Regions from separate parts of the Streptococcus sp. F2 genome, predicted to be linked through region 1. Evidence: riboswitches for the same ligand, from Rfam matches in the RefSeq annotation. Region 1 holds a riboswitch; the other holds the start of a gene.
The links. A riboswitch is a leader RNA that binds a small molecule or an ion and turns the genes downstream of it on or off. The one in region 1 is predicted to bind preQ1.

Region 1 (16,450 bases):
GTTTACCACACGTCCAATGAGAGCTTCACCAACTGGTACTTCCATGATTTTACCGGTACGTTTAACCACATCTCCTTCACGGATTGTTGAAAAATCACCAAGAATAATGATACCCACATCATTTGACTCAAGGTTTTGAGCCATCCCGTAGGCACCATTTTCAAATTCAAGAAGTTCACCACTCATGGCATTATCTAATCCACGGGCACGTGCAATACCGTCACCAATATAGGTAACGATCCCAGTTTCTGTGACATCGAAATTTGGCTGGAAGTTCTCAATTTGCTTTTTAATTAAAGCGCTAATTTCTTGTGCATTAATTGCCAAAAGTCACACCACTTTCTATTTTAAATTCATTTTAAATGCTTGCAATTGACGACGAATACTGGTATCAATTACTTTATTATTGACGCTGATAATAAATCCTCCAATAAGCGAAGGATCCACTTTTTCAATTAAACGACCTGCTGTTACAGCAAATTTCTTTGTTACAACTGCACGAACACGGCTTTTTTGCTCCTCAGTCAAAGGTAGTGATGAGGTAACGGTCACATCATACTGATTTGAGACCGCCGCCATCTCCTTCAAAACTGCTTGAAGGATAGGATACAAGTAAGTCTCACGTTCATTTTGTACAATGAGGTCTAAGAAATTATTCATGTAAATAGAATTATTTCCCTTTAATAAGGTTACCAGTTTCATTTTTTCAGCATGTGGAACAGCCAGGCTTGATAAACTATGTTCAAGATTCGTTGCTTCAAACGTCTCTAAAATGGCAAGCACATCAGCCTTTAAGGCATCAAGAGAATGATGTTCACTTGCTACCTCGACAAGACTTTTTGCATATTGCTCAATAAGAGCCTGTTCTTTTTTGGTCATTAAGCTTCTCCTAAGTCATCAAGATAACTATCAATAAGCTGGCTTTGCGCCGCCTTATCAAGATTAGCTCCCATAATTTTTTCCGCTAAAAGAACCGTTAAATCAGACATTTCTGTTTTGACTGCTGAGATAGCGTCTGATTTGCTTTGTTCAATATCTGTCAACGCTTTTTCTTTCAAGCGTTTTGCTTCATCAGTAGCTTCTGCTACCAGTTTATCACCTTGTAATTGACCAATTTCTTTGGCATCACTGATGATTTTACTTGCTTCTGAACGACTAGCGTCCAAGTTAGCTTGACTTTCTGCCTCTAACTGTTGAGCGCTTAAGCGTGATTGCTCAGCCTGATCAATATCTCGAGAGATTTGTTGTGAGCGTGTCTGTAAAATCGATTCAATTGCACCCCAAGCGAATTTTTTGATCAAGAGTAACAAGACGATTACAGAACCTGTTACTAGAATAAAATTCCCAACGAGTTCACCAAATGTGATTGACATTCGTTTGTTCTCCTTCCTTATTCTTCTGATTCATTGACTTTTTTTCCTAGATAGGTCGCTGTCAGTTTTGTGAAAACGAAAGCCTGTATGCAGGAAATAAAGACTGAAAAGGCTGTCCACGCCATATTGACTAGGAAAGCAATTGGCCACCAATAAACTCGATAATTTGCCAGTTGAACAATCAAACCTGTAACAACTTCCCCGGCAAAGATATTACCGAATAACCTAATGGCAAGTGATAAGAAATTTGTGAACTCTTCTAATAAATTCATCGGAGTCATTGGCCACGGCGTAGCCAAACGTTTCAAATGGGCAACCAAGCCACGACGTCTAACCCCTTCAATGTGTACCATTAAGGTAATAAAAAGGGATAGAGCAAGGTCAAAAGCCAGATTGGCTGTTGGCGAGGTCCATAGGTTATAGCCATTAACTGTCTCTAGTTTAGTAAATAATCCTAAATTATTAGCGACAGCCACAAAGAGAAAAATGGTGAACAGTAAGAGCGAATAAGATTTTTGTAGATTATGATCTAAGTGCTCTTCTCCAATACCATCCACAAAACTGATTAAATATTCTAAAGCAGTTTGCTTCCCTTCTGGTTTCAATTTCATTTGGCGACTTGCCCAAAAAACAAAGGCAAAGACAATCGCAATTGTGACAATACAAACAGCAAGTAGGGTCAAATTAAAGGTTATTGGACCAAGCTTCAGCATAGGTATTTTAGCTTCTTCCATCTAACACCCTCCTTTTCTATTATAAAATAGGCTGTTATTTAAGAATGAAGGCCATAACAAGGGTAACGAAGAAAGTACCTTCGATAAAGGCAACACCCAAGATCATTAACGAACGTAATTGACCAATGATTTCTGGTTGGCGAGAAGCTGCTTTGAAAAGATTTGCCATCAAGAAACCTTCAGCAAGAGAAACACCAAAACAGGCCAAAGCCAATGCGAAAATAGGATTCATAGTAGAATACTCCTTAAAATTTTTTTTACTTTGCTATTCTATTCCTTAAAATTAAGAATGTCAACAGATTTCTTTAGTCTGGGTACGCTTTCTTAGACTAATACTAACCTTTTTACAAAAACAGAAAAAAAGGTTGGGATTTTCTTTCAAAAAATAGAAACACACTTCTATTATAACAAAAAGGTTGGGATTTTCCAAAACCCCCAACCAGCAGAAAAACGGCTTTCGCCGTCTCTCTGGTCTTATCATATTTTTGATAACGAATTAAATAACTGTTCCCAAACCGTGATACAACTCCACGTAAGCCAAGCTAGCTGTCTCCCATGAGAAATCACGTGTCATGGCATTTTGTTGTAGCATTTTCCAATCCTCTAGATGATGGCGATAAGCATCCAAAGCAAACAAGAGGGTCTTCATCATCCAAAAACCGGAGAAGTGATTAAAACCAAATCCAGTTCCTGTTTTATCAAAGGAGTTGTAAGGAATAACCGTATCCTTTAATCCTCCAATTTCATGAACAACTGGAATCGTCCCGTAGCGCATAGCCATCATTTGTGATAACCCACAAGGTTCAAAGGCACTTGGCATTAAGAAAAGATCACAGGCAGCGTAAATCTGTTGCGCTAACCCTAAATCAAAGGTAATGTTAGCTGAAAGCTTCTCTGGGTAAACCTGTGCAAACCACCTAAAAGCGTCCTCGTAATCCTTATAACCTGTCCCAAGAACAACCAGTTGAACATCTTGCTGGAGTAGATTATCCAACTCCTGCACCACCAAGTCAAAGCCTTTTTGGTCAGTCAATCGTGAGACAATGCCAATGAGTGGAACATCATCGCGTACAGGAAGATTCAATCTTTCTTGTAAAGCCTTTTTATTGGCTGATTTTCCAGATAAATCGGCTGCTGAAAAGGGAGCAACTAAGTGTGGGTCTGTCTCAGGATTGAGCACTTCTGTGTCGATGCCATTAACAATTCCTGTTAATTTCCCCGATTCCATCCGCATCAGCTGATCCAAACCTTTTCCAAACTCAGAAGTTTGAATTTCACCGGCATACGATGGAGATACAGTCGTTACGCGATCTGCATATAACACCCCAGCTTTCATCCAATTGAGACAATTGTTCCACCGCAGAGTCCCATCCTCATATCGCTCTGCTCCAACACCAAATAGGTCTCCTAACATTCCTGGGTCAAATTGACCTTGAAATTCAATATTATGAATAGTGAAAACTGTTTTAATCTTTCGATAAGCCTTAATCCAATGATATTTTTCTTTTAATAGGAAAGGAATCATTGCTGTATGGTAATCATGCACATGCAAAACTTCTGGAATCGCATCAAGCCTCTCCAGCGCCTCAATTGCGGCTAGCTGAAAATAAGCAAATCGTTCACCATCGTCCCAGTCACCATAGACTTTTCCTCTAAAGAAATAATACTGGTTATCTATAAAATAAAAGGTCACTTGATCTTTCACAATCTTCTTGAGACCAACGTATTGACGGCGCCAACCTACTTGTGTGTAAAAATACAACACGTCTTCCACTTGATCGCCAAATTTTTGGTCAATGGTATCATAGTAAGGCAAAATAACGGAGACCTCATGACCATTTCTGACCAGGGATTTAGGCAAGGCACCAATCACATCACCTAGACCACCCGTCTTGGCAAAAGGAGCTCCCTCTGCCGCCACAAACATTATTTTCATCTTATCATATCCTCAATAACCTTAGTTCCTTTAGCGACCACCATTGGTTCTTCTTGCGTTCCTTTAATGGTAACACCAGGTGTCACTTCCACTAATTTGTCGATAATAGCATTCTCAACGATGGCTCCTTCACCGATAATGGCTTTAGGTGATAAAATACTATTTTTTACCCGCGCTCCTACCTCGATGTGGCAGTTACGCGACACAATAGAATGCTCCACATATCCCTTAATAATGCTTCCTGATGCAAACTGTGAATTTTTCACCTCTGACGTTTGATCAAAATAAGTCGATTCCTCATTCTTCACACGAGTGTAGACTTTTTGATTGGCATAAAGGAGAGAATAGAATTTTTGGGGATCAAGCATGTCCATATTAGCATCGAAGTAAGATTTGACCGAGTGAATATTGGCTAAGTAGCCAGTGTATTCAAATCCCAAAGCTCCTTCTGAAACGGTTAACTCACGAAGTAAAAAACGTAACTTTTGAGGTTTTTCTTTTTGAGCTTCTTTCTCCATTTGTTCAATCAACCAAGGGGTATCAATAATGTAAATACCCGCTGACATTTTTTCGATATCTTGATTGCTCGGAATCTGACGTCTATTGATAACGGTGTCTGTCTCATCAATATCTAAAATATCGTTGGCTTTTGAGATGGCATCCGTTGGCATTTTTTTGTAGACCACTGTAAGAGGTCGTTGATTAACCGTGTGCAGATGGATAACTTGATTTAGTTCGATATTACATAATATATCACAACTCATATAAATGGTTTGGTCTGATCCAGAACGTTTGAGGTAGGTTAATATATTATCATAATACTCTTTATCTGCTTCTTGAGAATCTTCTGCAGTGTTATAAAAACCTAAAAAATAGTGGCTCAATAAGGAGTTTAATCCCCACTCTCTACCAGATCTAATATGGTCAAAGACAGAACGGATATTTTCCCCACGGAAAATACCATAAATACTTCTCACCCCTGCATTAGCAAGGTTGGATAATTGAAAGTCGATGAGACGGTATTTCCCATCAAACGGTAAGTTTGCCAAGGGTCTTGAATCTGTCAATCCCTTCATTTCGGCAAAGCCAATTGAACTTCCCAAAATGGCTGTGTATTTGTCAATCTTCATTTGAAACCCCCACTACTTCATTGTAACCAACAACTTGCACATCCTCAGTTCCATCTATCACAACACCGTCACCAATGACGGCACCTTCTCCAATAATAGCACGTGTGATTTTGGCACCCTCTCCAATAATAACGTCACTCATGATAAAGGAATCTTTGACTTGAGCACCTTTTTTGACCTGAACATTGGTTGATAAAATAGAATGCTCAACCTTCCCTGATACAAAACTACCATCAACCACAAGCGAATTCGAAACATCTGCTTCTTCAGTGATAAAGTTTGGTGGTGCAATATGGTTCTTAGAGTAAATCTTCCATGAGCGGTCACGACTATCCAGAGCATTTTCTTCTCCGATATATTCCATATTGGCTTCCCACAAGGATTCGATGGTTCCTACATCTTTCCAGTAACCTTTAAAGTTATAACTATAAACCCTCTCACCTGTCTCTAGATAGGACGGAATCACATTTTGACCGAAGTCAGACATGTCAATATTATTTTTTTCAGCATCAACCAACATGGTTCTTAGACGTTTCCAGTTAAAAATGTAAATCCCCATAGAGGCCTTGGTTGATTTGGGGTGAGCGGGTTTCTCTTCAAATTCCACAATACGATCACTGGTATCCGTATTCATAATACCAAAACGGCTAGCTTCTTTTAGAGGCACATCAATGACAGCGACTGATAAGCTGGCCATGTTGTCTTTGTGTTTTTGAAGCATGTCATCATAGTCCATTTTGTAAATATGATCTCCAGATAAGATAAGGACATAGTCAGGATCAATACTATCAATGTAATCAATGTTTTGATAGATGGCATGACTGGTTCCTTGGAACCAACGATTACCTTCTGTTGCTGAGTAAGGTTGTAAAATGGTAGCACCAGCATTAATACCATCAAGACCCCAAGATGACCCATTCCCAATATGGTTATTAAGAGCTAACGGTTGATATTGGGTAATGACACCAACATGGTGAATCCCTGAATTGGCACAATTTGACAAGGCAAAATCGATGATACGATAGCGACCCCCAAATTGCACTGCTGGTTTAGCAATACTTTGTGTTAATTTTCCTAAACGAGTTCCTTGACCACCGGCCAAGATAAGAGCTAACATTTCATTCTTCATTTAGATATCCTTTCATGACTAACATCACCTAATATGTCAAAGAGACTTTTGGATAAGCTCTCTTTCTTCCCTTCATCTCTTAATCCGACATTAATGATAAAAAGAGGAGAGTTATTCTGACATTTCCTAGTCTTTTTGACGACGCTTAACCTTCCAGATACTTGCTCCCAATGCTGGTAAAGTGAAAGAGAGGGTTTGATGATATTCTTTCCATTGTGCTTCTACTGTTTTAGTGATAGGATTGTGTTCTTTCCAAACACCTCCATACGCTTCCATTTCAGTATTGAAAACTTCCTCATAGATTCCTGCGACTGGAACACCTACAGTAAAACCTGGTCGTTCAACAGGCGTCATGTTAAAGACGCACAACAACAGTTCCCCTTTGTTGTTGAGGCGACAGAAAGATAAAACCGATTCTTGTTTGTTATCAGCATCAATGATATCAATACCGTCATACGTCTCATCATTTTGCCAAAGCATGTTATGATCTTTATAAAACTGATTTAACTCAGCTGTAAACCGTTGTAGTTTGGCATTAAAGTGATCTTCCAAATCATGCCATTCTAGTTGATCATTGTACTTCCACTCTAAAAATTGACCAAATTCAGAGCCCATAAATAGTAATTTTTTACCTGGATGACACATTTGATAAGTGTAGAGATTTCGCAAACCTGCAAACTGATTATAGCGATCTCCCCACATCTTATGCATCATGCTCTTCTTACCATGCACTACTTCGTCATGAGAAAATGGCAGAATATAGCGTTCATTGAAACAATACACAAAACTAAAAGTCAAGAGGTTGAAATCAAATTGCCGGTAATAAGGGTCTTCTTCATAGAAACTCAAAATATCATTCATCCAACCCATGTTCCATTTGTAATCAAACCCTAGTCCACCCTCTTCAATAGGGCTGGTAATCGGTGTTGCTGAAGAGGATTCCTCTGCGATCATCATGACATCTGGGTGTTTTTCTTTTATCACCCGATTCAAGTTTTGAAGAAAGGCAACCCCTTCAAGATTTTGGTTTCCACCATGAATATTAGGTGTCCACGACCCTTGATCATAATCTAAATACAACATGTTGCTAACCGCATCTACCCGGATACCATCAATATGATAAGTTTCTAACCAAAATAAGGCACTGGAGATTAAGAAAGACTGCACCTGATTTTTACCTAAATCAAAGTTCAAAGCCCCCCAGCCATAATTCCGCGCTCGATGATGGTCTTGATACTCAAAGGTTGGCGTTCCATCAAAGTAAGCTAAAGCATCATCATTTTGTGTAAAATGCCCTGGTACCCAGTCGACAATAACGCCAATGTTATTAAGGTGACAAGCTTCGACAAAGTCCTGGAAATCCTCTGGGCTACCAAAGGTCGAATCAAAAGCAAAATACCCCATCAGTTGGTATCCCCAGCTCATGTCCAAAGGATGCGTCATGACAGGAAGAAATTCTACATGAGTATAATGCATCTTTTTGAGATAAGGAATCAGCTCTTCTTTCAAGCGAGACATGTCATATGGCTTTCCAGTTTCATCCTTCTTCCAGGAATTAGCGTGGACCTCATAGATGTTAACAGGTCTTTCTCTAAACCCAAAGCGTTTCCTTCGCCCCATCCACAAACTATCTCGCCATTTTTTATCTGGTAATGTTTTAACAACAGCTCCTGTCCCTGGCCTAGCTTCAAACAAGACAGCAAGAGGATCAATTTTCTCGACGACGTGACCACCTTGCCGTTTAACCAGGTATTTGTAAATGTCCCCTTCTTTAGCTAATGGTGTGGTCACCTCCCAAACACCCGCCTCATGCCTAAACATGCTTAAAGGATTAGCTTTCCAGTCAGTAAAATCGCCTATTAGGCTCACTTCTTCTGCATTCGGAGCCCACACCCTGAAGACGTAAGCAGTTTTATGATCTATGTCAACCCGGTGAACACCCAAGTAATCTTGCAACTGGTTATTCTCCCCGGTGCCAAATGTGTAAAGCGCTAACTCATTGTCCATTCCATCACCCTCTTTTAATCCTCACTCTTTTTAAACCTCTATTTTCAGGTTCATCCCAGACAAGATTATGCCTCAAGAAAACAAAAATAACCTGAGAAACCTCAGGTTATTCTGTAATATCAAGGATCATCGCTGTCAAAGGATTGAGTAACAACTCCCCTTTTTGAAAGCGCTTGTCATTTGTTTCAATTATATCATTCTCGACACATGATTGCAAGCGTTTGCCAGAAGTTGTGAAAATAACCTTGTATTTTCTTTTATCATCCACTGTGAAGCTGATAAAACCAGCACCTTTATCCGCTTTTTCAATATAGACATGACGACGAATTTCTTCGAAACTTGGATATGAAAACAGATGGGTTTTTGTTTTCAAAAAAAATAATTTTTTCATAAAAGCAACGGTTTCTTTTTCTAGAGTGACTTGTCTCCAGTCAATTTGATTCACCTGATCTGGAGCGTTATAAGAGTTCATTGCTCTTTCTTTGTCTGCGTGGGTGAGTTCTCCTTGTTCTCCTGTCGGATATAATTTAGTTCTTAGAAACTCCTGACCAATCTGCATAAAACACATGCCCTGCATCAAGATATTCATGGCAGAAGCTAGCTGGATACGACGAGTATGTTCTTCTTGATTATCAGTTGGATTGAGAGCCCAAAAGAGGTCATTCAAGTTGTAGTTGTCATGAGCTTCTACATAATTAACTACCTGACTAGGACTTAAATAATGGACCAACTCATCACTTCCCAAAATAGACTTGGCAACACTATCTTCGGTGGCTGCACCAGAGGCAAAACCTTCCTCAAAGGTCCCGTAGATTTCTGCGCCTTTAACCGCGTTACGCTGATCATCATTAAAGAAACCAATTCCTGGCATCTTGTAAGCATTATCTTTTTTAGCTTTTTGTTCAGGAGCTAACCCCACTCCCATATCCCATCCTTCTCCAAAAACAAGAATTCTTGGGTCAATTTTATCTAATTCCCGTCTGATAAGATTCATGGTTTCAATATCATGCAAGCCCATTAAATCAAAACGGAAACCATCAATATTAAATTCTTTGGTCCAATATAAAATAGAATCAAGCATGTACTTACGGTACATTTCCTTTTCACTAGCCGTCTCATTACCACAGCCCGACCCATTTTGGAAGGTTCCGTTGGGATTCATCCGGTAATAATAATCAGGAACAGCTAGTTGGAATGCTGAGTCCCTAGATGAAAAGGTATGGTTATAAACCACATCCATGATGACATTAATACCAGCATCGTGATAAGCTTGAATCACTTCTTTTAATTCTAAAATACGTGTCGCAGGTTCGTGAGGATTGCTGGTAAAACTCGCATCAGGAACATTATAATTTTCAGGATCATATCCCCAGTTATAGGCATATTCCCCATTGTCTTCAATGATTTGATGATGATCAAAAAGAGGTTGCAACTGAATATGAGTTATCCCTAATGACGTGACATAATCAAAACAAGTCTTGTCCCCAAATTCGTTACGCGTTCCTTTTTCGATTAAACCTTTAAATTTACCACGATGTAATGGACTGACACCTGAAGTCTCAGATTTTGAGAAGTCTCGCACATGCATTTCATAGATAACAGCTTGATTAGGATTGTCTAGTCTCCACGTTGCTTCTTTGCCCTGTTTGACTTCAAAACCTTCTGGCTTTAGCTGGTCAGGGGCAATCACAATGGAGCGGCGACCATTAGCCGTTGTTGCAATGGCATAAGGGTCTCGTGTATCTCTAAAGGTCCGTTTACGGTAATACACTCGATAACGATAGGCCTGATAGTTATAGTCTCCTTCTAAACATAACTCCCACACTCCGTGAGTATTTTTAGAATGATCTTCAGGATTACTGACATGGCCGCGATCCATAGGAACAACTCTCTCTACGCTTGCTCGTTCAGCTGTTGAATCATATAAAATCAGATCAACTCGTTCAGCAGTCGGAGCCCATAAGCGAAAGGTCGTCTGATTCTCCTGGTAACGAAAACCAAGCCATCCATCAAATCCCCAACGCTTATCGAAAGCTTTGCTGTTAACTGCCATATCAAACGAATGAGCCATTCTACGCCCATACGAACGACTAGCAACTGCAGCTTGCCTTGAATAATAAACAGTGTCATCACCGTCCACTAGCCAAACTTCTGTTTTTGGAACACCATAGTCACGGTCAATACGATAATCAATCGTTTTGTGCTGCCACAATTGATCTTTTACAATCACATAAGCATGGCTTAAAAAGTAAGGAGCCGGATAACTTAACTGAGCTACTGCACCAAAACTATCAAATCGAGAGAAGTAGGCATCTTTTCCCCATTTCCCATCTTGCCACTGCCACAAACTTAAATTAAAGTAGTTTCCTTGACGACTATGATAATGAACGGTAATGGCATTATCTATCACTTTCTTTATTCCTCCAGTTCTTGTTCTAAATCTTCTACTTCATGCGCAAATTTCTTCACCATCTCCTCAATTTCCAATTCTTCTTGGTCCAGTACCAAGGCATCATCAGAAATCAAATCAGTATCTGCAAAGAATGTAATATGGTTTTTCAGATTTTCAAGTGTGATTGGGGCATCGCCGCCATATTCCCCATCTAAATTGATCATCATGCGCTTATCTGATTGAGGTTCAATTACTATTTTACTGGTTTTTATGTATTCCACACGACGGTCTGTAATGTGTTTACCCCCATCTAAGACCAAACGTAAAAGATGGACAATTTCAAAAAGATTAGCCGTTTTTATTAAAATCAAGGTAAACATGCCATCATCCAGTTTAGCATCTGGAGCAATCATTTCAAAGCCACCTACAGAATTGGTAATGGCTGCAAAAATCATGGACACTTGACCTTCAAAAACGCCCTGATCATGAGTAATTTTAACAGGAACATTGCTAACACGTGGCAATAACTCAACTCCCTTGGCAAGATAAGCTAAGTAGCCAAACATGGTTTTTAACTGACTAGGAACGCTATAAGTCAATTCAGTCAAACTCCCTGCTGCCGCAATATTGATAAAATAGGTATCTTTCTTAGCCCTACCAATGTCCATTTGAATGGTTTGGTTTTTTCCAATGAGTTTGGCTGCCTGACTAGGGTTTCCTCTTGGAACTTTCAAAGCTCTCGCAAAATCATTGGTTGTTCCTGTTGGGATAATAGCCATCTTGGGACGCTTTTTCAGTGGCGCAATCCCATTGACCACCTCATTGATGGTACCGTCTCCTCCAGCAGCAATCAGTAAATCAAATCCAGCTTTCGCAGCTCTTCTGGCTTCATTTAAAGCAGAATGTTTTTCTGCTGTCGTCTGAAAGGCAGAGGTTTCATACCCAAACCCTTCCAAAATATCTAAGACCTCAGGAACACTCTTTTTCATCATTTCTTGTCCTGATGTCGGGTTATAAATGAGACGTGCTCTCATTTGTTTTTTCATACAATACCTCTCTTAAAGCTGCTCTAGCCACTCTTCACCCTCGATTCGAATGCCTAAAGCCTGCGCTTTCTCCAACTTAGACCCTGCATCACTTCCAGCAATCACCAAGTCTGTTTTCTTAGACACACTGCCAGTCACTTTAGCACCTAAGGTTTCTAATTTTGCTTTTGCATCGTTGCGAGTCATTTTCTCCAACTTGCCCGTTAAAACAACCGTTAAGCCAAATAATTCTGCATTACTATCAATCTTCTGTCCTAAATAAGCTAAGTTAACCCCAGCATTCTTTAGTTCTTCTACTAAAAGAATGGCAGAATCTTGTTGAAAATATTGAACCAATGATTTAGCAATCACCATGCCCAGACCATCAATAGTCGCAATGTCTTCTTCTCTCACCGTTAAAAGATGCTCAATGTTTCCGCAAGTTTCCAAAATTAAACGACTGGCCTTAGCACCAATGTGACGAATACCTAAACCAAATAACAATTTCTCGGCTGAATTTGATTTGGACGTTTCAATAGCTGCTAGCAATTTTTCGGCCGACTTTTCTTTGATGCCATCTAGATGCAGAAGATCTTCCTTAGTGAGCTTGTAAATATCTGCCACATCGTGAACAAGCCCTGCTAAAAAGAGTTTTTCCACAACAGCAGGCCCAAGTCCAGCAATATTCATGGCATTTCGACTGGCAAAGTGTTCCAACCCTCGCTGAATCAAACTCGGACACAAAGGATTGATACAGCGTAGAGCTACTTCATCCTCAAAATGCACTAAATCACTCTGACAAGATGGGCATTGACTTGGAATCCACATAGGCACCTGTTCCTGACGCTTGTCAGAAACCACGCGCAAGACAGCAGGAATGATATCCCCAGCTTTATAGACAATTACGGTATCTCCAATTCGAATATCTTTTTCCGCAATATAATCGACGTTATGCAAGGTAGCCCTGCTGACCGTTGTTCCAGCTAATTGAACTGGTGTCAAGTTTGCTGTTGGGGTAACCACACCTGTTCGACCAACTGTCCAGTCAACCGAAAGGATTTCTGCCTCTTTTTCTTCTGCTGGAAACTTGTAGGCAATCGCCCAACGTGGTGCTTTAACCGTAAATCCCAAATCTTCTTGCATGGCTAAGTTATTCACTTTGATGACAATACCGTCAATATCATAAGCCAATTGATCGCGTTCTGCCTCCACAGTTTGAATAAAATCCCAAATCTCATCCATAGAGGATGACAGATGGTGACGCTGATTAACTGAGAAGCCCAAATCGGCTAATGCTTTCAAGACATGATCTTGCTGACTTCTGATTGTGGGACTAGCTTCTTGGTAGAGAAAAGTAGCCAATTGACGCTTAGCCACTACCGCCGTATCTAATTGCCTCAAGGTACCCGCAGCAGCATTTCTAGGATTGGCAAATTCTGTTTCACCGTTTTCCTGTCTCTCTTCATTAATTGCTTTAAAGGATTGCCGAGACATGTAGGCCTCTCCTCGAACAGTTATGGTCAGGGGTTGAGGCAGTACTTGAGGAATATCTTTAATCTGTTTAAGATTCTCTGTAATGTTTTCACCAACACTACCATCTCCGCGGGTAGCTCCCACCTGTAATTGGCCATTTTCATAACTTAAAGAGATGGATAAGCCGTCAATTTTTAGCTCTGCTAGATAAGTGGCATCAGGAAATTCCGATTTAACCCGCTTGTCAAAGGCATCTAATTCCTCACGCGAAAAAGCATCCTGCAAACTAAATAGCGGATACTGGTGCTGGTATTTTTCAAAACCGGTAAGAAGGGTTCCTCCGACATTCTGAGTTGGGCTATCTTGTAAGACATGCTCAGGGTATTGGTTTTCAAGATCCACTAGCTCACGATAAAGCTTATCGTACTCGCTATCAGAAACAGAAGGGGAATCATTGGTATAGTATTCTTGACGGTAACGGTTAAGCAATTCCGTCAATTCTCTTATGCGTTTTTTCATACTCTTATTTTATCATAAAAGAGTGAAAATAAGCTATTTCCTAATCAGAAGAAAATAAAAAGGACAGCTGTAAAATCCAGCAACTGTCCAAGTACCTATTTTCTAAAAAGTGTAGGGCTTCTCTCACTCCGGTTATGAATATTCGTTAATGAAAAGACATACGCTTAGCTAGCTTATCAATAATCAGAGAGCCGATGAGCAGCGATGCCAATTCCCCCATAGCCGTTGTAAACCAGGTCAACAGGAAGGGTGCACCAAAGAAAGAAAGCTCAATAGCCACGGTCACCATGGAAGCGGCAAAAAAGAAAGAAAAGTAAAAGAACGCCTTGTTAACAAGACCATTAAATAGATAGTCTTTGTGGTACTTCCTAAAGAGAACGACACCCAACGTCACAAAAATAAGGGTTGAGCCACCACCAACAAAGACATCAATAAGTCCGAAACTGTAAAAGTTTGCAATCATACACCCAAGAGTCACTGCAATGATATACTTGCGATGGTAAAAAGCAAGGAAATTCAACATTTCAGATACCCTAAACTGATACATTCCATAAGAAATGGCATTCAGAGGAGGCGTAATGGTCAATACCACATAGAGAGCAGCCACTAAAGCAATGTGAACGTAGTCACGCACTGTTAATTTTGTCATTTTTTCTCCTTTAACGTCAAAGCAGTTAGTCAAACCTAACTCTTTACGTGTCTAATATGCTTGGTGAAAGGGAACTAAGCACCAAGGGTTGCTAAGCAACGGTTACATTGTACCACAAAAAGACCAACTTGACAAAAATACTAAATAAGTCTGCGACCTATAACAAAGGGGCATGGTTACCTTCTCGATTCCTTTCATACAGACTAACTGAATACTTTTAGTATCACGATTTTCTCTTTTGTGAGATAAATTATGTGGCTGAAAAGTAAAAGGACCTGAGACTTTACTCAGGTCCTTTACCCCACTAGGGATTTTAAAACTGTTTTGTGCTTATTGTCTTTCTTTGCCTTTTCTAAATAACTTAACAGAAGCAAACAAGCTAGTCATTCCTAAGATAGTCATCACAATCCCAGCTTTTTCACCTGCTTTTGGCAAAGCCTTCTCTGAGGAAGCTTTTTGAGCTGCCGCAAGTGGTTTAGCTGTCACTACCTTTTTCTGCTCAGTAGCAGTCGGAGCTGGTTTACCTTCCTCTATACCTGCATCTGCGGCTTTTTTAAAGGATAATTGAAGCAACAATGGATCATGGTCAGAAGCACGGCCATGAACTTCCATAAACGGTGAATTCACATGCACCATGTCAAATTCATACTGACCAAGCAGGTTACGAGATACTAGCATGTTATCGAGGGTTTGATTGTTTCCTTGGTAGAAATAAGAATAACGATCTGCTAAATCATGTCTGCTAACCAAGTTAGCCATATCCCCTTCTTCAATCAATTGAATCGTCTTTGTGAATTCGTAATCGTTAAAGTCACCTAACATCACAATATTTGCCTGATGAGTTGCTCCTTCTTTGGCAAATTTAGCCAACATATTGGCTAAAACATGGCGTCTTTCTTCAGATTTGAAGGTAACAGGTTGCACACGTCCATAAAGAGCATTGTCCCCACGCTTAGAGTTCAAATGGTTTGCTACCACAATGACTTTATTTCCTTGGAAAACAAATTCTGCTGCTAGTGATTTACGGACATCTTTCCAAGCAGGATTAGTTGGATCAATTCGACCAACACTGAGGTTTAACTCCCCGTTTACCCATGACAGAGCATCCTTAGCGCCACCTTTTGGCTTATCCGATAAACTAACACGATCTGGCTGATAGAGGAAGCCTGTCCGAATATTCCCACCAGGTTGACCACCGTCAACATTATTTTCTGGAGCAATATCAACATAACGATAAGTTGGGCCCCCAAGCTTTTGAATAGCATCAATCAGGCGTTGAGCACTTTGGGTAGCATCTGTAGTACCATCATCGGTTGGGCCGTTATTATCTTGTACCTCAATCAGTCCAATGATATCAGGTGCATTCAAATCGTGAATAAAGGATTCAGCAATACGTTTGACTTTCTCATCCTTGGTTGAAGATGGGTTTGCTGAGAAGTTCTCAATATTATAAGATGCAATACTTAATTTGCTTAGGTCTTTTTGCAAATGTGTTTTTTCAGGTGCAAGGTGGCCATCTATTAAGACAGGCATCTTTTGGCTATCATCAACAAAAACCTTGTAATTACCATAACTGTATGAGACTGGCCCAGCTAATCTTCCCTTGTAAGAATCACCAGATTTGATGGTTTGCTTACCTTTTTTGAAAAGTACAGGAATCACATCGGTATTGTAACTGGTTGCAGGCAACAATACACCACCTGAATTGTTCAACACTCTCGTGCTAGAACCAGGTAAAACATAGATTTCTTTATTTTTCGTTGGACCAAGGATTTTCGCATCGTCGACAGCAACCAACATGCCTTCCATGGATTCCCAATAGTCAATAGCATCTTCTTGTGGGTCAAAGACACGTAAGCCATCATTATCAATGACATCAGCAGGTGCCACACGATCTTTACCTAACAAAAGAGGGGCTGGTACTGGAGCTGTCCCTGTTTTGGTAACAGTTTTAGCCACAATTTGGGTAATTGTAAGGTCAGTTTGTTTACGTTCCTCATATCCACGACCAAAAAATTCCTCAACCTCTCCGGAAATCGTCAACACATCTCCGACAGCTACTTTGGCGCTTTTAGCAAAGACA
Region 2 (16,450 bases), on a different contig from region 1:
TGCAGTACCTTTTTTTAATTTTCTAAGCGAATATTGCTTATTAGTATTCTTTCTAGCCATTTTTTCTCCTTATTTTTCTTTTGCCTAGATTTTTTAGAGTGGTCTCATTCCAGACCGTCTCCAATAAAACCATTATAGGCAATAAGTACTTTAAAGAAAAGGCCACTTTTTTCAAATTTTACTATTTATAGATTGGAATTCTAATTTTTTAAACACTTAATCTTTAATATTCGCTTCCCCTTCATCTCATTTGGAAAGCTCTACGTTACTAAATAACCTGTCTTCACCTATTTTTTTTCTTAGGAAAGCGTTGAGTTTATCAGCAACTACACTAGGAATCATTTGATTAAAAAACAATATCTCTGTTTGAGAACTTCGTTCAAGGATAACATCTGTGACGATTACATCGTATTCTTTCTCTAAGGCAGTTAAATCAATTGTTGTAGTGTTTAATTCGGCAAAATTCATGATCTCAAAAAACTCTCCGAAATAGGCTTTTAAAAAGTTTCCTACGTTATTATAAGATCTCTCAATCACCAGAAGTTTCAACTTACGTCTCGAATGACTAATTTTTAAAAAAAGATTTTCCCAAGTAATAAAGAGACAATATAATAAATGATTTAGCATTATTTCGCTTAGCTTTTTGCCACCTAAACTAAAGAGTTCCCTGACGGAAGCAACGAAAGTCTCATAAATCAACTGATAATGCTTCTCAAAAAAACGAATGTACTCTTTTTTATAATCATAGATTAAGAAATTGGCGCTGATATCTTCTTCTCCCACGATAACAGTTGTCTGAAGATGTCTAGCAAGTTCATATTTATTAGATATGCTTAATCCGAGAGTACTCTCTATATTGTCTAGCAAAGAAATCCATGAAACTATATTTTTAGGTGATAAAACTTCCTCTTTTCCTTTAACGCCTAATTGAAAAGATGCTCCTAGTTCTAATTCCTCATTCATGTAATTTGAAAAAATCTCAGAAAGAGCCACTTCCTCCAAAGGACGATTAAATTTCAAAGCAAATAGGGAGGATAGGTCTTTCATTTCCAAAGAATCTTCCAACGTTTTAAGAAAAAGATTTTCTAGTCCTTTACGTTGTCGATTAAGGGTAAATCCTTTGTGAAAGCGAATCAAATTGACCCCACACAGTAGTTTCAAATGTTGAAATAGCGCAAAATTTATGATGACATCTGTTTGTTTTACCATTAAATCAATGAAACGCTCAACATCATGTTGATTGATAACACCATCAAATGGCCATTCGGAAATAGTGTAGGCTTCTGAGAAGTATTTAAGATAAAACAAGCGGATTTGATGCTCATTTCCCACAACCATAACAGGGCTTGTTGAAATCTTAATATCAAATTCTTTTCTAAGATAGATGTTTGTTCTGGTGATGAGTCGCTTTAACGTTGATAGACTAATAAATAACTCTTCTGCTAAATCCTCTAAAGAATCAAACTCTTTAAAAAACAAGGCTGACAAGAGCTGTAAGGACTGGGATTCTCTCAGCCCCCTTTGATAGACTTCCTGCAAGCCACAGTAATCATTATAGTCAATGGTTAAGTAACCGTCTTCGTAAGTAATCCGACCGAGGGATTCCATAAATTGCAAATTAGCAATACAGGCCTGTAAGGTTGACACCGTTATATCCAGTACTTTGCACAGTTCTCTATCCTTGTATCCCATTCTCTCTGAATGTTCTGTTAAGTGGGCAATTAACTCAAGCTCTCTCCATTGTTGCTTGGTAAAAAGTTTACTAGCATGCGTCATGTCAGTTTTATGTCCTTCTTTAGTGATTTCAATTTATCTAGTGACTGTTTCAGTCGATAACTTTGTTGCAAAACGACTAAATTATAACATACTTAGTCTTGGAGAACCTATCAACTTAACTGATGGTTCAGCTAACAACTGTGAAAATCAACTTTTTAAACACCAAGTTTTTTTCCTCAAATTAAAAAAGTGAACCGAACCAGTTCTTCAAATTGTCTTATTTTAGCTTTTTTCTCTAATTTCGGACAATTAGATACATTTTAATATCCCCTAACGGGTCATATTTTTTTCTTTTTTTAACTTTTTGACTTATTTTATAACAGTATGAGAGACGTAACCCTGACCCTCACTTCAGTGCCAAGTAAATACCTCTTTATCTTATTCAATAGGAAACATTTCAGACAGTTTTGAAAGGCTATAACTTGTTTGTTGCTATGACTTGTGCTAATCTTGGTAGTGATGACTGATAGTTTAGATAGGAGTTTTTATGTCAGACTTAACCATTGTTTTTATCAGCCTTAGCGGAAATACCCTTAGTTTTGTGAAACGGCTGTCCCTTTATTTAGCCGAAAACCAGGGGTGCCATGTTAACCAGATTAACATTAAAGATTTGAAGCACGAAACTTTTCCCGTTGAGGAGGATTTTGTGGCGATGCTGCCCACTTATCTAGAAGGTGGAAACGGCGTTGACTCTGGCGAGGTAGAGATTCTGACCAACCCTCTAGGCGATTTTATAGCAGCTCATGACAATTATAAATATTGTATGGGGATTATTGGTTCGGGGAATAAGAATTTTAACAACCAATATTGCCTGACTGCTAAACAATATGCTAAGCGCTTTGGCTTTCCCATGCTTGGTGATTTTGAATTGCGGGGCACAAATGATGATATCGAGCGTTTAGCGAACATTATATTAGAGAGGAGAGACGCGTTTAGGGCTTCTTCTGAAGGCTAAGCTTTACAAGTGTCTCAAATCATAGTAGACTAAGGTTACACAAATCAGGGATTTCCTGGACTGGTTCGAAAACTTCCCAGAATAAAAAACTAAGTAACAAGCTTTCACAACCTGACAACGCCTTGTCAGGTGCTATTTGGTGTCTTCTATTTAACACCTGTTACCGTTTTTTCCAGTCTGGGACGTCCTGTCTCAGACTTTTTTTGTTTTGACTGATGTTGTTGTTAGCTATTTTTCTCCTCAAGGTAAGAGGAGCTCTGTTACTCATTAGAAAGGTTTTTATGACTAAGCAACCTATTATTATTGACTGCGATCCTGGTATTGACGATAGCTTAGCGCTTTTGTATGCCCTGAAGCACCCGAAACTTGAGGTCATCGCCATTACACTGGTTCAAGGCAATGTCCCTGTTTCCATCGGCTTACAAAATACCATTCTTCTTTTAGAACGGGTGAACCGCCTTGATATTCCCATTTATCTAGGACGTGGGATTCCTCTAGAAAGGGACTATGTCTCTGCCCAGGATACCCACGGTATAGACGGTCTCGGCGATAGCCTGCTCCAACCTTCAGTAATCAAAGAAGCTGAAGCCCTGACCGCTGCTGATTTTTTAGCCCAGCATTTCGCTGAGCCCTCTGAGACGGCTATTATCGCCCTTGGTCCATTGACCAATGTGGCAGAAGCTTTGGGTCAAAACCCAAATATGGGCAAACATTGCCACCGCTTTGTTAGCATGGGAGGTGCCTTCAAAGCTCATGGCAATTGTTCTCCGGTGGCCGAGTACAATTATTGGTGTGATCCTCATGCAGCCAGACTAACCTTTAAACAGCTGGGCCGCAAACTTGAAATGGTGGGGCTAGATGTGACGAGACAGATTGTCTTGACCCCAAATCACTTGTCTTACATGGCTCGACTCAATCCTGAGGAAACTGTCTTTATTGAAAACATCACCCGTTTTTATTTTGATTTCCATTGGGAATGCGAACACCTGATTGGCTGCGTCATCAATGACCCTCTTGCCGTGGTCTATTTCTTAACTCCTACCATTTGCCAAGGTTTTGACAGTTATACGGATGTGGCAACAGAAGGGATTGCTCTTGGTCAAACCGTTGTCGATCAATACGATTTTTACCATAAGAAGGCAAACAGCCATATTTTGACGACGGTGAACAGCAAGGCTTTTTGGTCCGAATTCATCGCTACTATTTTAGAAGTCCCTTTGCATCAGGTCGTTCAAGACCTTGACCATTTACAGTTAGGATAAGACATGACAAAAATCAAAACACAGGTTTTAACCTTTATCGCTGCTGCAATTGCTCTTAACTATCTAGGAGCTAATATCGCCCTCTTTCTCAAATTGCCCCTTTACCTGGACATGGTAGGCACACTACTAATCGCTCTTTTATTTGGCCCTTGGCTTGGCGCAGTGACTGCTATTGTTAGCGCGCTTCTTTCTTGGATGACAACGGATATTTTCGCCCTCTTTTATGCTCCAGTGGCCATCATTACTGCTTTGACTGCTGGGGTTTTCCTGCGCCAAAACAGCAAAGCTAAGGACTTGATTTGGAAGGCTTTGTGTATTTCCTTTCCTGGCACACTAGTGGCTTCTATCATTACGGTTACTCTCTTTAAAGGGATCACCTCAAGTGGCTCCAGTCTCTTGGTGCAGATGTTACATGGATTGGGGATTGACTTAACGGTCAGTGTTATTGTCATTCAGGCAGGTACGGATTATTTAGACCGTTTGGTTAGTCTACTCCTCGTCCTCATGATTAGCAAGGCTTTACAGAAACAATTGCCTCATCTTTTCCAGATTTAGAAGGATCTTGTGTCTTGAAAAATGTTATAATAGAAGGACTATATGGATTTTTTCAAAGAATGGAGTACTTATGAAAACAACTGTGGAATACCTGACTAAACTTGCTAACATCCCTTCTCCAACAGGTTTTACTCGGAAAATCATGAACTATGTGCATGACGAACTCAGCCAATTTGGCTATGAGCCTGTCCGTACCCATAAGGGAGGCATTATGGTGTCTGTCCAAGGTAAAAACGATGACAAACACCGTGTGGTGACGGCTCACTTAGATACTCTGGGGGCTATGGTTCGTGCTATCAAACCTGACGGTCGTTTGAAAATGGACTTAGTGGGTGGCTTTGTCTACAATTCTATCGAGGGAGAGAACTGTACCGTACATCTTGCCAAATCTGGAAAGGAAATTTCTGGAACCATCTTACTTCACCAGACATCTGTGCATGTTTATAAAGACGCGGGCAGTGCGGAACGCAATCAAGCTAATATGGAAGTGCGCTTGGACGAAAAAGTCACAACGGCTGACGAAACACGCGCGCTTGGCATCGAAGTCGGTGATTTCATCTCTTTTGATCCGCGTGTCATCGTGACCGAATCAGGCTTTATCAAGTCTCGTCACCTTGACGACAAGGTCAGCGCAGCTATTCTTATGGAGCTCCTAAAATGCTACAAAGAAGAGCAAGTGGAATTGCCATACACGACCCATTTTTATTTCTCTGCTTTCGAAGAGGTCGGACACGGTGCCAACTCAAGCCTACCAGCGCAAGTGGTTGAGTATTTGGCAGTTGACATGGGAGCTATGGGAGACGACCAAGCAACGGACGAATACACTGTTTCCATCTGTGTCAAGGATGGCTCTGGTCCTTATCATTATGAGCTTCGTCAACATTTGGTAACCCTTTGCCAGGACTATCAGATTCCTTATCAGCTAGACATTTACCCATATTACGGTAGTGATGCTTCTGCTGCGATGCGAGCAGGGGCTGAGGTACGTCACGCACTTCTTGGGGCTGGTATTGAATCCAGTCACTCTTATGAACGCACTCATACAGACTCTATCGAAGCGACTGAACGACTGGTGGATGCCTATTTGAAAAGCACCATGATTGATTAAATTAAAGTTAGAGAAGAAGAAAATGTGACCAAATTAATTCTTATTAGAGGAAATGCTGCTAGCGGGAAAACCAGCTTGGCGAATGCCCTCCAAAGTCAACTTGGTGAAAACACCTTACTTCTTTCTCAAAATAAATTAAGACGCGAAATGTTACTAGCCCATGATGGTTTTGATACGCCGACAATTCCATTATTGAAGCATTTGATTACTTTTGGAATGGCGAATTGCGATTATATCATCTTAGAAGGTATTCTAAAACCAGATTGGTATGCCCCTGTTTGGGACTTTATTAGCCAACAAAGCCGTCTTCAAGTCTATGCTGATTATTATGATATTCCTTTTGAAGAAACATTAAAGCGCCATTCAAGCAGAAGTAAGGTCGAGGAAGTTGGTGAGGAAGTTCTGAGAAAGTGGTGGAATGAAAAAGATGACATCAAAATAATCTCTGAAACATCTTTTGACAAAACTGTCACCTTGCAAGAAGCACTCAATTACATATTACAAGACATCACAAAAAGGTCAGGATTAACTTCCTGACCTTTTTCTTATTTCTCAACCCAATCCAACGTCACTTCAAGACCATAGTGGTCACTGACGACTGGTGCATCTCCTCCTTCAAAGGTAATGCGAGACGCCTTGATGTCAAAATCCTTGCTGGTAAAAACATGGTCTACCTTGAAAGCTTCTTTATTATCTTCCCAGCCATCAATATCAGCCACAATACTGTGATCACCAAAAACATGGTCAGCAACCTTATGGCTATCTTGTAGGTTTAGGGGGCTACCCATAATCACTTGATAACCCTCTTGATCCGTTGGATTGTTAAAATCTCCCATGACAATCAGAGGGCAATTCAGAGACAACAGTTCTTTTTCTAACCTCTCCCACTCGCCCAGGAACCCCTTGTCAAACCAAGACAAGTGCACATTCACAATAGCCACTTCCTTGCCATCTAACTTGGTTTTGGCGACGAGCGAGCGTCTAGTATGGTAGTCTGTTTCATCATCCATCGCCGACACGAGAATATCTGAAACATGAATAGGTTGTTTTGATAAGATTGCCACGCCTTCATGGTAAATGTCGTAGCCAATATGGTTATAAGCCCAAGACCAATAATAGTGCTGTCCCCGCTTTTTGAGGTAATGAATCAAGAGAAGAGCAAAATGATCTTTATGAATGGTTGGTGTCCCGGGAATAGGTTGATAGCTCGGTAATTCCATGGCCAATTCGCTTTCAATCAGTTGGTTGATTTCTTGCAAGCAAATGATATCGTATTTTTCAGCTAGGATATGTTCTGCCAAATCAAATAATTTTTTAAGGGCATTAGCTTCCATCCACGAGTGGGTATTCAGCGTTAGTAACTTGGTCATTAGTTCTCCTTTATAAGACAAGAAGAGTCATAGCTCACCAGCTGCTGCTAGGACCTATCACTCTCTTGCTCTATTCTCTTAAAGTTCTACGGTTGCTACTGGAGTTTTAGCAGGTTGAGCTCCTAAAGATGTCAAGGTCACATCTTGGATCTCTGCTGTGTTGGTAAAAGCAACCACAATGGTTGTTTCACGCTCTGCTGATTGAATGGCAGCAAGGTCTGCTACCACTAAAAGATTTCCTGCTTCAATACGTTGCCCTTCGGTGACTTTTACTGAGAAAGGAACACCATTTAGGGCTACGGTATCAAGTCCCACGTGCACCAACACTTCAAGACCACTGTCTGTCAGTAAACCAAAGGCATGTTTGGTTGGGAAAACGCTGGTCACAAGGCCAGATACTGGTGCATAGATATTGCCATTAGTGGGTTCCACAGCAAACCCATCGCCCATCATCTTAGCAGCAAACACCTGGTCTTTCACACCTGTGATTGGTAAAACGGTTCCGTCTGCCACTGATAGCACTTCTACTGTCACGTGTCTAAAATCTTTGGCTGGCATTGGTTTGTCGGCTACTTTTGCCATATTGACTTCTGGAATAATAGCCCCTGAATCAAGCAAATCTTGAATATCTGATTTCAAAATATCTGCTTTAGGTCCATAGACCGCTTGGACACCACTACCTTTGGTAATGAGACCCATAGCACCTGCTTTTTTCCAATCGTCCTCAGCACCAACTTTAGCGGGATCTTTGACCGTCACTCGCAAGCGGGTCATGCAAGCATCGACATCATCAATATTGCCTGCCCCACCAAGGAGATTAACGATTTGCACGACTTGAGAGTTGCTATCTGTCATAGGGGCAGCAGAGGTTTTAGCTTTGTTGTCATCAAGCATGTCTGCTTCATAATTGCCTAAACGGCCAGCTGTTGCGAGATGCATTTTCTTAATCATCATATCCGCAATAAAGTACATGATGACTGCAAAGAGGATAGAGACCCAAACAAAGTTAATCAAATCCATGCCTAGACCTGCTTTAAGGGCCATAGGAGTACGGGTCAATAATTCAATGTTCCCAAATGAGTGAACACGGAGATTCACAAGGTCTGCCATGGCAAATGAAGCTCCCTGCACAAGGGCATAAACAAGGTAAAGTGGCATTGCTGCAAACATAAACATGTATTCAAGTGGTTCAGTTACCCCTGTCAAGAATACCGCTGCCGCTGCTGAGATGAACATCATTTTGTATTTATGTTTTTTATCGGCATCCACATTACGGTACATCGCTAAGGCAACCCCCATCAATGTTCCGGTAGCACCAATCATTTGTCCTACTTTGAAACGAGCTGGAGTGACTCCGTCCATTAACTGGTGATAAGCTGAAGCATCTGAGCCTTTAAGGTGAACAAGGTCTGTTACCCAAGCTAACCATAGAGGGTCTTGTCCAAATACTTTTGTTCCTGCTGCTGCACCTGTCATGACTTCATAAGTTCCCCCAAGAGCAGTATAGTTCATTGGAATGGTTAACATGTGATGCAGACCAAATGGTAACAAGAGACGTTCCAAGGTACCATATAGGAATGGGGCTAGGATTGGAGCTGAATCTTGTGAAGAGGCAATCCACATGCCAAAACCATTGATTCCAGATTGGATAACCGGCCAAACAACCACCAAGACAAGCGCTACTAGGATAGAACGCAAGATGACCACAAAAGGTACAAAACGTTTCCCGTTAAAGAAGGTCAAAACTTCAGGAAGTTTACGGTAATTATAGTATTTGTTATAGGCTGTTGCTCCTACGAACCCTGCGATAATCCCAACAAAAACCCCTGTGTTTAGGGCTGGAGATTCCAAGACACTGGTGAAATAATCTTTAACGATCATTTGAGTACCAAGGAGACTTGTGATTTTTGCTTCTGGATCAGCTAGCATAGCACCTGACACTCCATAAAAAGCACCTGTAATTCGATTGATCAAGACAAAAGCAAGACCTGCGGCAAAGGCCCCTCCTGCACGTTCTTTAGCCCAACTACCACCAATGGCCAAGGCAAATAGCAAGTGAAGGTTAACAATGATAGCCCAACCAATCTGAGCAATAATGTTTCCTAGAGATGCCAAAAATGCTGAGTCATGGTTAATCATTGGAATGGAGTTTCCGATACTGATCATTAAACCAGCCGCTGGCATAACAGCAATAACGACCATAAGACATTTACCGAATTTTTGCCAAAACTCGAAACTAAACAGTTGCTTGAATGATGTTTTCATTCTACTTCTCCTTTTTAACATCCTCAAGAAATGAGGCAATCGCTATCATGCATCACGCCATGAGGTAGTGGGTTGCAAACGATTTACGCAAACGTTTGCGCGAATTGATAAATTCATTATACTCGCCTTTCTGAATTTTGTAAAGCGTTTTCTTAAAAAAGAATAGGAGAATCTTGTCACCCCTCTTACAAAACGGTCTCCCTTAACTTAAAAAGAGGACACAAAAACCCTTCGCTTGTTCAATGGAACATCGCAAAGGGTTTCGTTTACTTATGGCGTTATCGATTGGGTGGACTCTCTTTCAACTATCTGATGAGGGATCAAATGAATGGTATCCTGAATATGATCAGTTGCTAACACTAAAGTGGCAGCCTTTTCTCCCAATTGGTAAGGAAAAATCTCTACCGATGTCAGTGACGGGGTGGCCAATTCAGCTAAAACAGAGTTGTTAAAACTAATCATAGGCACTTTTTGTTTGGGATGGTTTTGCTTTAACAGGCGTTGCAGATGAATAGCTAGCATATCATCACAGGTTACAAAGGCCGGCTGAGGGTGGTTGGCTAAAAACGTTTGGATCCGCTGATCGATATCCTGTTCCGTTTCTGAGGAGAGGCTAATGGTTTGAGCGGCCAAACCTTGGGACGTCATTTTTTCGGCATATCCAATAAAGCGTTCAGCCTGCACCAATTCGTCCATGTCAGTATAGGCGTAAGTGATTTGCTTAAACCCACGTTCCAGCAGAAAAGCTGCGGCATCGTAACCTGCTTGGCGATTATCATTATCCACAAATTTAGCATTGCCGTTATCCGTCACATAAGACTGCCCTACGACCACACAATCCACAGCTTGTTTTTTAACAAAATCAAAAACCTTGTCATCTGTTTTGGAATAAAGAAAAATCAGTTTGCCAATGTGTCCGCTGCGAATCATGTTTTGAACATTCTTCAATAGCTCGTCATCACTGCGACCGGTCGCTAGACTGACCATGTAGCCATTGTCTGTGCAAACACCTGCGATGCCTTGAATAATCTGCATGAAAAAAGGATTGTTGCCGAGAGAGTCTTGGCTCACGCGCACTGGCAAAATAATCCCAACCGCATTGGACTGTCGCTTGACCAGATTTTGTGCAGAATAATTGGGGGAATAATCCAATGCTTCCATCGCTTTTCTCACGCGCTCTTTGGTTGCCTGACTAATCATGTGATTGTCATTAATGGCTCGCGAAGCCGTCGATGCGGATACCCCTGCTAGCTTTGCAACATCTTTAATGGTAACCAAGTCTTCCTCCCTCAATCATCTTTTTTACTAGCATAGTCATTTTCTTAAGCCCTGTCAACTGTTTTTCCACATTGTGGAGCAGCTCACCTGCCTTCCCTTTTTTGAGGACACTTAAGTTTTCTAAAGGAGCGTTTCCCTAAAAAACTAAGCAAGCGAAGGACTTGCTTAGTTGTCATCAGATGTTACCTGCAATTCCAAGGCATAACTAATAGCACTTAAGGCGTATAGCGGAGCGGTCTCTGTTCGCATAATACGAGGACCCAAACCCACCTTAATGGCACCTGCTGCCTCAAACTGAGTGATTTCAGCTGGGGAAATCCCCCCTTCTGGTCCGAAGATAAAGAGGAGTTTTGACCCTGGTTTAACTTCTTTCAATTCACGCGCCAAGGTCGCTAGCTGACCTGCCTTAGCTGTCTCCTCATAAGCAATGAAGATATGATCAAAGCTAGAAAGGCTTTTTAGAAACTCTGCTTTCTGTTCAAAAAGATGCACTTCTGGCACCACATTTCGTTTGCTCTGCTCAGCAGCTCCTAAAACGATTTTAGCCAACTTGTCTTCTTTTTTAGCTAATTTTTTGCTATCCCATTTGACCACTGACCAGTCTGCGGGGTAACCCCATAGCGCACTGGCTCCCAATTCAGTCACTTTCTGGGCAATCGTGTCTAACTTATCGCCTTTAGGAAAACCCGAAGCGATGGTCACCTCAACAGGCAGCTCAACCTGATCTGGCAAAGCCTCTATAATCTCTAACTCATGAGCCATACTATTGGTCACCTTGGCTAAATACTTAATCCCGTCGTCAAAGACCAAGACAACTTCTGCCTCGTCAGCCAAGCGCATCACTTGAAACATGTGCTTGATAGTATCTTTATCGGTAATTGTTACCTCTTTTTCTGCTTTGCCTTTAATAAAATACTGTTGCATTAGCCGCCAATCACTCCTGAGATATCATATGTTTTTTTGAACACTAAAGCGTTCCACTCGCCTTGAACCATATGTGTCTCAAGGAAGAAACCTGCGCTAAAAGCAGCTTCTAGAACCATATCCAGTTTCTCAGAAATAATACCAGATAAAATGAGATAGCCTTGGTCCTTGACCAAACGGTAAGCATCCTCAGTCAATAAGACTAAGATATCCGCCAAGATATTGGCTACAATCACATCCGCTTCTTGACCAACCCCTTTTAAAAGATCTCCAGCAGCCACATGAATGTTGTCTGTTCCTTGGTTTAAATCAATGTTTTCTTGAGCCACTCGAACAGCCACATCATCTAAATCATAAGCATAGATGGTTTTAGCACCTAGCAAGGAACTGGCAATCGAGAGGACACCTGAACCGGTTCCTACATCGATAACCGTTTCGCCGCCACGAAGGACTTGTTCCAAGGCAAAAAGGCTCATTTTAGTTGTGGGATGTGTCCCTGTCCCAAATGCCATTCCAGGATCTAATTTAATAACCTTTTCCCCAGCAGAAGCTTCATAATCCGTCCAACTAGGGACTATTGTCAAATCATGCGTGATACGAGCAGGCTCATAATAGGCTTTCCAGTTGTCCGCCCAGTCTTCCTCAGCCAGTTCCTGACTGTCCACAGTAACCTGACCAACCTGTAATCCAAAACTAGCCAACTCCGCTAACTGTTCATTAATGGTCACGGTCACATCCGCTAAATTAGTGCTACTTGGGTAATAGGCTGTGATAGCTATCATGTCAGACTGCTCCACATCTGGGTATAATTCCCCAAAGCGGTCCTCCTGCCCAATATAGTCTGCGCTATCCGCGATAGCAACCCCTTGACTGCCTGTCTCAATTAACAAATTTGAAACAGCTTCTTCTGCCTCACGATGGACTGTAATTGTCAGCTCTTGCCATGCCTTCATAACGATACCCTTGCTGCCATATCATCAGTGGTCACTTGCCCCTAGCCTAAACCCTAAAACCAGTGACCCTCTATCAGATCAAAGCAGCCTTTCCTTTCAAGCTTCTTTATATTTATAGTAACATAAGCTAATGCGATCCTGTGTGCCAGATATTGCACTGCTGTCTCAGAGGATTCCTATTAAGGACAAACACAGCACCAAGGCCTATTGTCTCATAACCCCAACCTTTATCAGGGACGCATTGCCTAACAAATCTCAGCCAATCTAAAGGTAGATAGGCTCTTGATAGATCCTATTTTACCATATTTTATACCAGCTACATCAAAAAAGAGCAGCTCTTTCTCGTAAATCCAGAAAAACCAATAGCTGATTCGCCTGTTGAAGCTCCAAGCCTTTGAAATAGCTAAAAGGCCTTTCATTTTTCAGGAACCTTTTAGATCATTAGATTAATAACATTAAAAAATTTATAACATCTATTGTATTCTTAGATGTCAAGTGATATACTTAACCAGTAATAGAGTTAACTGGTTAAGTATTTTTGAAAGGAGTTGATGATTAACCATGAAACAAGGAAAACATCTTTTACCCCTTGTAGGGCTACTGTTAACCTGCAGCCTTGCCCTAACAGCCTGCCAAACACATTCGCAAAAGGGGCATTCTCAGGAGCCTAAAAAGCACCAAAAGGCTACGAAAAAGAAAAGTAAAAAAAGCAGTAAAACTACGAAAAAAAGAGAGCATAAAAAAGTCCCGGGAATTGATGTCCCAACTGATGATGGCTTTTTATTGACAAGCGAATCGCAAATTGAACGCAAAACAGATACGGGCATTATTGTGAAGCATGGCGATCACAAGCATTTCTTCTTCTATTCCGATTTGAAGGGGACAAAGTGGGCCTATCTCATTCCTAAGGACTACAAGGAAGCACAGCCTACTTCTAACCAAGCTGCAAGGTCTGGATCAGTAGTCTCAACTGGTCATGCTGGAGACGGCTATGTCTTTAATCCAGCTGACATTGTTGCTGAGGACGCCTATGGCTACACTGTTCGTCATGGGGATCATTACCACTATATCCTCAAATCAAGCCTACCATCAGCAACCATCAACCACATCGCATCAACCACACCTCACTTGCCATCAACACCACCTAGCATTCATCAGCAGGGGGGTATCCCAGGAATTGACTTCAAAACTAGTGATGGCTTCTTATTTGATGGCACCAACATTAGCGGTGTCACTGACACTGGAATCCTGGTGAAGCATGGGAGCCATTTGCACCCTATTAGCTTTGAGGACTTAAAGCGTAGCAAATGGGCTTATTTGGTCGACCAATACAAATCAGGCCATACCAAAGCCCCACAGGGAAATTATCATGCCCAGATAGCTTATCTAGCTACGGGACTCAAAATAGACCCTTCACGTATCAAGCAAATCCTAGCTAATGATGGGCAGGTCGGCTTTGAATACCCTCATGAAGATCACACGCACGTCATCTGGCTAAAGGATATTGATCTTTCTAAGCCATTTAAAACTCCAGAAGAACAGATCCTCAAAAAGATAGACGGAGAAACCTTTGAACAGCGCAAAGAAAGACTCATCAAAGAATTTATGGATCGCTTCAAGGTTCGTCGTGAGGACATCTCAATTGAGGGCAACTACATGACCATTAGTCATGGAGACCATGCTCACATCTATAAGATTGACCCAGAATTGCCAGATGATCCTGAGCGCAATGTCAAGACAGAATCAACCAATCTAGAGGTCGAAACTCAGCTCGTTTATGGTCCTTTCTATACGGAAAATTCATCTGAAAATCTAACACGTGATGGGGTCTATAAAAAATATCACCCAGAGGGCATTAAAAACATCAAAAACTTTATCCATGTGTTGTTTAGTACAAACAGTGAATACGGTGACATTGAGGTTAATGGCACTAAAACCAAGCGCGTTCACTACCTTGTGCGTAAGGACTTAGACTGGAAGGACTTGAACATTAAGCGTCCAGAGGCAATCAAGCATGAGGGGCGTATCTTTAAGGGCTGGAATGCTGATTTACCAACAGTTGGCAAGATGGACAGAGAACATCAACGCTTCTATGTAGACTTTGATAAGGTTAGAAAGCAGCCTACCAAGGCTGTCTACGGGCCAGGTGATGATGTTTCAGACCTTGACTTAGAAAATTATGTTCCTGTCTGGTTCACCACAATCTTTAATGGGCGATTGAAACTTAACGGCGTGACTCAAGGAGGCTTCTTCTACAATGTTCGTAGTGGTCTTACCTGGAAGGAAGCTAAGGAGCAAGGACTTGTTATCCCTGAGCCCGTCCCAGATCCAGGCTATGAATTTATTGAGTACCGAAGTAGCGTGAACCTTGCCAATAACTTTAATCTAACTGATTTTGCTAAGGGATTTTCTATCACACAAAATGAAAACGATAAGGTAGCCTTTACTGGCCTATTCCAAGCAGCCTTTGGAACTACTGCTCCTTATATTGGACCTTACATCGCTGTTAATCCTGACAAGCCAACTGATCTAGAGGATCCTAGCAGACACCCTAATTATTACTTCCACGATCCGAGACAATATGTAGCCGTTGCCTTTAAGGCAGGAGAGGGCGGACAGCTGATTAGTCGAGCTGGTAAGGGTAAGACTGCCGTTTACCTTGTTCGTAAGGGACACTCATTACATACAGCTGGTATCCTACCACCATCAGTACAGCCAGATGCCGGCTACAAGCGTGATTACAATAAGCCTATTATTTCAACTGAGGAATATGGTAAGGAAGTCACTGAGGATATTGTTTATAACGTCAACTTTGATAAAATAACCAACAACGAGGTTACAGGTAATAGTAGCCACTCAGGGAATACCTGGCTACCAGGTGATCCACTACCTAAAGAACCACAAACTCCTAATCATACTGGTAGCACTGGAAGCTGGTTGGAAGAATTTGTAGGATCTGGTTCTGACTCCGACGAAAACGACCTATTAGCACCTGACCCTGAGCTTGTTGGTAAAACACCGGTAAGCGATAAATCAGCCAGCTACTTTTTAGGTGAGTCAGAGACAGCTAGCAGCACATCAGTAGCTAGCAACAACTAAGCCATAGCAGGACTGATTGATAATATCAACTGCTCAGCTGATCTGGCCTACCAGATTAAAGACTTAACCACCCCAAAAACAAAGCCGATTGATCCTAGCCACATGTGGGGATAGGTCAATCGGCTTTTTGATTCTTATCGTAGCTATCACATAGCAGTGGTGTTTGCTGACCTGTTTAGTGTACCAGCTAGGTCTGCCTATTGACTTAAATAATCAGTTAAGCGAACCTTCAGCTGAGGAATGACCCGATCGTCCGCTAAAAAGTCATCAATAGCCATCAGCTGATAGCCTTGTCCCTCATCACCAAAAGCAATATGATCTATCATATCCTGATTCATAAAAGCCACCAGAAATACAGCTTGGCTGTCAGGATTAACAAGTCCCGGATAAACCCTTTCCCAAACGACCGCGTCCTTGGTCAACGCTAGGCCTAACTCCTCATAGCACTCACGTGACGCACAATCAAAGGGAGCTTCAGCATTTTCACGACCTCCTCCTGGTAAATCCCACATATTAGGGTAAGGGATCGTTGGTATCGCGTCACGCAAGATGGTCAAAATCTTACCGTTACTGATCAAGGCTAACTTTGCCCCAGAAAAATTGACTGTTTTATCTAAAAGTTTCATGACTACGCCTCACCAGTCATCAAAGCAACCTTAGCTCAATGCCAACCACGCCATACTTAGCCTGGCGGTCTTTACTGTAGTACAATTCCATATCCTCTGGTCTGGCTTGAGACAGCTCTTCTTGACGATAGCCACATTTTTCCAGCGGCAGCTGCTGATAAAGCTGCCGAAAATCATCAAAATAATGTAGCCCTAAGACCTCTGCTTGCAGGATCTGGCTGTGATCCTCTGTACAATAAAAGCAAATCCAATCTCCTACCTTAATACCCTGCCTTTTTT

Region 2: another riboswitch for preQ1. It lies ahead of ACYTR8_RS04380 (nucleoside hydrolase); the one in region 1 lies ahead of ACYTR8_RS03620 (QueT transporter family protein).

Annotation. Positions count from the first base shown of each region.
Region 1 covers NZ_JBWKAI010000007.1:1,401-17,850, reverse strand. The annotation lists gene atpA (F0F1 ATP synthase subunit alpha) at 1-327, opposite strand, end outside; gene ACYTR8_RS03675 (F0F1 ATP synthase subunit delta) at 343-879, opposite strand; gene atpF (F0F1 ATP synthase subunit B) at 879-1,373, opposite strand; gene atpB (F0F1 ATP synthase subunit A) at 1,391-2,107, opposite strand; gene ACYTR8_RS03660 (F0F1 ATP synthase subunit C) at 2,142-2,339, opposite strand; gene glgA (glycogen synthase GlgA) at 2,604-4,043, opposite strand; gene glgD (glucose-1-phosphate adenylyltransferase subunit GlgD) at 4,040-5,173, opposite strand; gene ACYTR8_RS03645 (glucose-1-phosphate adenylyltransferase) at 5,163-6,302, opposite strand; gene glgB (1,4-alpha-glucan branching protein GlgB) at 6,429-8,309, opposite strand; gene pulA (type I pullulanase) at 8,416-10,716, opposite strand; gene ACYTR8_RS03630 (diacylglycerol kinase family lipid kinase) at 10,725-11,747, opposite strand; gene ligA (NAD-dependent DNA ligase LigA) at 11,760-13,718, opposite strand; gene ACYTR8_RS03620 (QueT transporter family protein) at 13,864-14,367, opposite strand; PreQ1 riboswitch class II at 14,365-14,484, opposite strand; gene ACYTR8_RS03615 (endonuclease/exonuclease/phosphatase family protein) at 14,698-16,450, opposite strand, start outside.
Region 2 covers NZ_JBWKAI010000009.1:5,951-22,400, reverse strand. The annotation lists gene ACYTR8_RS04395 (YSIRK-type signal peptide-containing protein) at 1-60, opposite strand, end outside; gene ACYTR8_RS04390 (helix-turn-helix domain-containing protein) at 247-1,776, opposite strand; gene nrdI (class Ib ribonucleoside-diphosphate reductase assembly flavoprotein NrdI) at 2,264-2,731, shown strand; PreQ1 riboswitch class I at 2,786-2,830, shown strand; gene ACYTR8_RS04380 (nucleoside hydrolase) at 3,013-3,993, shown strand; gene ACYTR8_RS04375 (ECF transporter S component) at 3,997-4,548, shown strand; gene ACYTR8_RS04370 (M42 family metallopeptidase) at 4,619-5,656, shown strand; gene ACYTR8_RS04365 (kinase) at 5,681-6,193, shown strand; gene ACYTR8_RS04360 (endonuclease/exonuclease/phosphatase family protein) at 6,202-7,026, opposite strand; gene ACYTR8_RS04355 (PTS transporter subunit IIBC) at 7,105-9,291, opposite strand; gene ACYTR8_RS04350 (LacI family DNA-binding transcriptional regulator) at 9,562-10,569, opposite strand; gene ACYTR8_RS04345 (16S rRNA (uracil(1498)-N(3))-methyltransferase) at 10,735-11,493, opposite strand; gene prmA (50S ribosomal protein L11 methyltransferase) at 11,493-12,446, opposite strand; gene ACYTR8_RS04335 (pneumococcal-type histidine triad protein) at 13,008-15,545, shown strand; gene ACYTR8_RS04330 (NUDIX hydrolase) at 15,743-16,171, opposite strand; gene ACYTR8_RS04325 (ASCH domain-containing protein) at 16,191-16,450, opposite strand, start outside.